DNA from 2 places in the Indioceanicola profundi genome. Region 2 is predicted to be linked to the other one. Evidence: riboswitches for the same ligand, from Rfam matches in the RefSeq annotation. Region 2 holds a riboswitch; the other holds the start of a gene.
What was found. A riboswitch is a leader RNA that binds a small molecule or an ion and turns the genes downstream of it on or off. The one in region 2 is predicted to bind thiamine pyrophosphate.
Positions count from the first base shown of each region.

Region 1 (2,388 bases), 1.2 Mb from region 2:
CCGCCGCGGCTGACGATGCCGGTGACGCGCTTGGCCGTCAGCGGGATATAGGGCAGGCGCACGCCGGCATGGATGGTGAAGTAGTCCACCCCCTGCTCCGCCTGCTCGATCAGCGTGTCGCGGTACAGCTCCCAGGTCAGTTCCTCGGCCGCTCCGCCCACCTTCTCCAGCGCCTGGTAGATCGGCACCGTGCCGATGGGAACCGGGCTGTTGCGCAGGATCCATTCGCGGATGGTGTGGATGTTGCGCCCGGTGGACAGGTCCATGACCGTGTCCGCACCCCAGCGGATCGCCCAGACCAGCTTGTCCACCTCGGCCGCCACGCTGGAGGTGACGGCGGAATTGCCGATATTCGCGTTGATCTTCACCAGGAAGTTCCGGCCGATGATCATCGGCTCGGCTTCCGGGTGGTTGATGTTGGCGGGGATGATGGCGCGGCCGCGGGCGATCTCGTCGCGCACGAACTCCGCCGTGACATGGTCCGGAATGGACGCGCCGAAGCTCTCCCCGCCCAGATCGCGGAAATCCTTGCCCTCCTGGCGCAGCTTCTCCCGGCCCAGATTCTCGCGGATGGCGATATACTCCATCTCCCGCGTGACGATGCCGGCGCGGGCATAGGCGAGCTGGGTCACCGCCTTGCCCGGCTTGCCCCGCAGCGGCTGGCGGCCGGCCCGGTCGAAGACGGGGACCTTGCTGGTCTCGCCATCCTTCAGCCCGTTGTCCTCCGGCTTCACGTCGCGGCCGGGATAGCGCTCCACATCCCCGCGCCCCTCGATCCAGGACCGGCGCAGCTCGGCCAAGCCCTTGCGGATGTCGGTGGTCACGGCGGGATCGGTATAGGGGCCGGAGGTGTCGTAGACTCGCACCGGCGGCTCGCCCGACCCGGCGGTGAGGTCGATCTCCCGCATCGGCACGGTCAGGCCGGGGAAGCGCTTGCTCTCCACATGCACCTTGCGGCTGCTGGGCAGCGGGCCGGTGGTGACGGAGAAATCGGTGGATTTGGGAAGAAGGCTGTCTGGCATCTGGATCCCCATCTGGTGGAGATCCGGGCGCGCACGGAAGGCGGCATATATGCCGGAACTGTCGCCTTGATCGGCGGAATCAGCCCCGGTGCTTCCATCCCTACGCCGGTACGACCCGGATCAGGTTCGAAGGGTTCCCGCGACGCCGCCCCGTGGGGCGGCCCAGCGGTATCTCAGCCCCTTCACCGGGGCTCCCCTAGGATGCGGCCATAAGGCCCTGGAACCGTTCGGCTGTCAACGGGTGGAAGGGTGCGGGAGCGGCAGGTTCCTTCCCGCCGCCCCTTACCCTGCCCTCAGCGCGACACCGGCTTCGGCGTCGTCGCCGTGCTGGCCGGCAGGATCGGCAGCTCCACCTTGGGCTGGGCACCGGTCAGGCTGTGCAGGAAGGCGGTGATGGCCTCCACCTCCGGCTCCGTCAGCTCGGTGCCGAGTTGGCTGGTGCCCATGATCGCCACCGCCTGGCGCAGATCCCACACCTTGCCGGAATGGAAATAGGGCGCCGTCAGTGCCACGTTCCGCAGGGTGGGGGAGCGGAAGACATAATCGTCATCCGCCGTCTGTGTGACCTGGAACCGCCCGCGGTCGGCGGCCGGCAGCACCTCCGCCCCCGGCTTCTCGACCACGCCGAACGGGAAGTAATCCTGCCCGCCCACATTGATCCCGTTGTGGCAGGCGGCGCAGCCCTTCTCCATGAACAGGGCCGCCCCCTGCTTCTGCTGGGCGGTCAGGGCGGAGTCCTTGCCCTTCAGCCACTGGTCGAAGGGGGCGTCTGGCGTCACCAGCGTCGCCTCGTACACCTCGATGGCGCGGGCCACATTGTCGAAGCTCACCGGGTCCTTTTCCTTCGGGAAGGCCTGGGCGAACTTCGCCTTGTACTCCGGCATGCTGTTCAGCACGGCCAGAACCCGCTCCGGCGTGCTGTTCATCTCCACCGCCGCCTGGATCGGGCCCTTGGCCTGCGCCTTCAGGTCCACGGCGCGCCCGTCCCAGAACTGGGCCACATTGTTGACGGCGTTCAGCACGGTCGGCGCGTTGCGCGGCCCCGCCGCCCAGCCATGCCCGATGGAGGTTTCCAGCCCGTCCACCCCGCCCGTCGCCACGTTGTGGCAGGAGTTGCAGGAGAACAGGTGGCTGGCGGACAGGCGCGGCTCGAAGAACAGCATCTTGCCGAGCTCGACCTTCTCCGCGGTCGCCGGGTTGTCCTTGATGGCCGGGGGCTTGGCGGCGATGGGCGCGAAGTGCTGCTTCGCCTCTTCCCGCAACGGATCGGCGGCGGCTCCGGCGGGGCCCGCCGGCCCGGCCAGAAGACCGATGAGCGCGGCTCCCAACAGCAGCGGCTTCAGCATGGTCGGATTCCTTTTCCAGT
Region 1 covers NZ_CP030126.1:1,660,205-1,662,592, forward strand. The annotation lists gene thiC (phosphomethylpyrimidine synthase ThiC) at 1-1,022, opposite strand, end outside; TPP riboswitch at 1,103-1,230, opposite strand; gene DOL89_RS07930 (cytochrome-c peroxidase) at 1,316-2,368, opposite strand.
Region 1: another riboswitch for thiamine pyrophosphate. It lies ahead of thiC (phosphomethylpyrimidine synthase ThiC); the one in region 2 lies ahead of thiO (glycine oxidase ThiO).

Region 2 (2,388 bases):
CTCCGCCCTGCTGCGGACTGCATTCGGTGCGGCGGCGACACAGGCCAAGCACGGGCAAGACCCGATCAGCACATATATCGATGTTATCCGGGGGGAATTGGTGGAGCCGAGGAGGATCGAACTCCCGACCTACGCATTGCGAACGCGTCGCTCTCCCAGCTGAGCTACGGCCCCACGCTGGAACGCCCTGGGTATTCGGCGTTCCGAAGTGGGCGGGATAATGGTCATCCCCGCACCGGCTGTCAAGCGTCGCGATGAGCCCTTTTTGGGACGGCGTCAGGAGGGCGGCTTGACCGACCCGCAACCCCGGGTTAGCCTCCCTTCATGAGCATGCGCGCCGTATCCTGCCTAACCCTGACCGTCCAGGTCCACCTCGGTGGACAGGGGGCCATGGTCATGGGCTGACGGCAGGCGCCGCAAGCTTCCACACCCAGGCCCCGCCGGAGACGGATCGGGGCCTTTTTCATGCCTTTTCTCCCGCTTCCCTCCGCCGCCCGGCCGATAGACCGGAGATTCGGACATGGTCGAGATGGAGATGATCGAAGCGGAGAGCGGCAGGCCGGCGCCGGCCCGCATCACGGTGCGCGCGGCCCGGCCGGAGGATGCGGAGGCGGTATGGGAGATGGCCGGCATGCCGGGCTTCCGGCATGGCACTTTGCGCCTGCCGTTCCGCCCCCTGGCGGAGACGCGCCGCTGGCTGGAAAGCCCCGGCGAGGGCGACACGCTGCTGATGGCGGAGGCGGGGGGCATGGTGGTGGGCAATGCCGGTCTGCACAGGCGCAAGGGCCGCCAGATTCACACGGCCCATATCGGCATGGGCGTGCGCGATGACTGGCAGGGGCGCGGGGTCGGCAGCGCCATGATGGCGGCCCTGCTGGACACGGCGGACAACTGGCTGGACCTGAAGCGCGTGGACCTCACCGTCTATGCCGACAATGCGCCGGCCATCGCGCTGTACCGCAAGTTCGGCTTCGTGGAAGAGGGGCTGCACCGTGCCTACGCCTTCCGCGACGGGCGCTATGTAGATGCGTTGGCGATGGCGAGGCTGCGGGGTGTGTAGGGCGCGACGCGCGGCCCGGTATCCGCGGTCTCCGGTCCCACCCTCTTGCCTTGCCGTCCGCCAAGGTCCATGACTCTAGGGGCCTGGGGTGCCGCGGGCGGTCCGCGGCTGAGATCACACCCATAGAACCTGATCCGGGTCATGCCGGCGAAGGGAGCACGCGATCCATGACGATTCCATCCACATCGGCGGCCAAGCCTGCCGTCGCCATCATCGGCGGCGGCGTGGTCGGGCTGTCCATCGGCTGGCGGCTGGCGCAGGCCGGCTGCGCCGTCGACATCTATGAGAAGGGAACCGCCGGGGCGGGGGCCAGCCGCGCCGCCGCCGGCATGCTGGCCGCCGGGGTCGAGGCCGAACCGGGGGAGCAGAGCCTGCTGCCGCTGTGCCGGGAAAGCCAGCGCCGCTGGCCCGGCTTCGCGGCGGAGCTGGAGGCCGCCAGCGGCATGCGGGTCGGCCTGCGGCAGGAGGGCACGCTGGCCGTGGCCCTGACCCGCGACGATGTGGAACATCTGCGCAGCACCTATGAATTCCAGCGCGGGCTGGGGCTGGAACTGCACTGGCTGCATGGTGCCGCGGTGAAGGAGCGGGAGCCGTTCCTGAACCCCCGCACCTCCGCCGGGGTGTTCAGCCCGGCCGACGGGCAGGTGGACAACCGCCAGGTCTGCGCCGCCCTGATCCTGGCCTTCGCCAAGGCCGGCGGGCGGCTGCACCAGCGCACCGGGGTGCAGGCGGTGGACATCGCGGCCGGCCGGGTGCGCGGCGTCGTGGTGGACGGGGACTTGCGCCCGGCGGATGCGGTGGTGCTGGCGGCCGGCGCCTGGTCGCGCCAGATCGCCGGCCTGCCCGCCGGGGCCATGCCGCCGGTGCGGCCGGTGAAGGGCCAGATGCTGTCGGTGCGCATGGACCCGGCCAATCCCCTGCTGCGCCATGTGGTGTGGCCGCCGAAATGCTATCTGGTGCCCAGGCTGAACGGCACGCTGATCGTGGGGGCGACGACGGAGGAGAAGGGCTGGGACGAAAGCCTGACCGCCGGCGGCGTGCTGGCCCTGCTGGAGGCGGCGTGGCGCGCCCTGCCGGGGATCGAGGAGCTTCCCATCGCCGAGATGTGGACCGGCTTCCGCCCCGGCAGCCGCGACGACGCGCCGGTGCTGGGGCCGGCCCCCGGCGTCGACGGGCTGGTGCTGGCCACCGGCCACCACCGCAACGGCATCCTGCTGACCCCCGTGACCGCCGACAGCATCGCCGAGCTGGTCCTGACCGGGCGGACGGCCGATGTGATCGCCGGGTTCGGGATGGGGCGGTTCGGGGGTGGGGGGTGATGGGGTCCC
Region 2 covers NZ_CP030126.1:2,865,034-2,867,421, reverse strand. The annotation lists tRNA gene DOL89_RS13690 (tRNA-Ala) at 99-174, opposite strand; gene DOL89_RS13685 (GNAT family N-acetyltransferase) at 521-1,060, shown strand; TPP riboswitch at 1,135-1,233, shown strand; gene thiO (glycine oxidase ThiO) at 1,228-2,379, shown strand.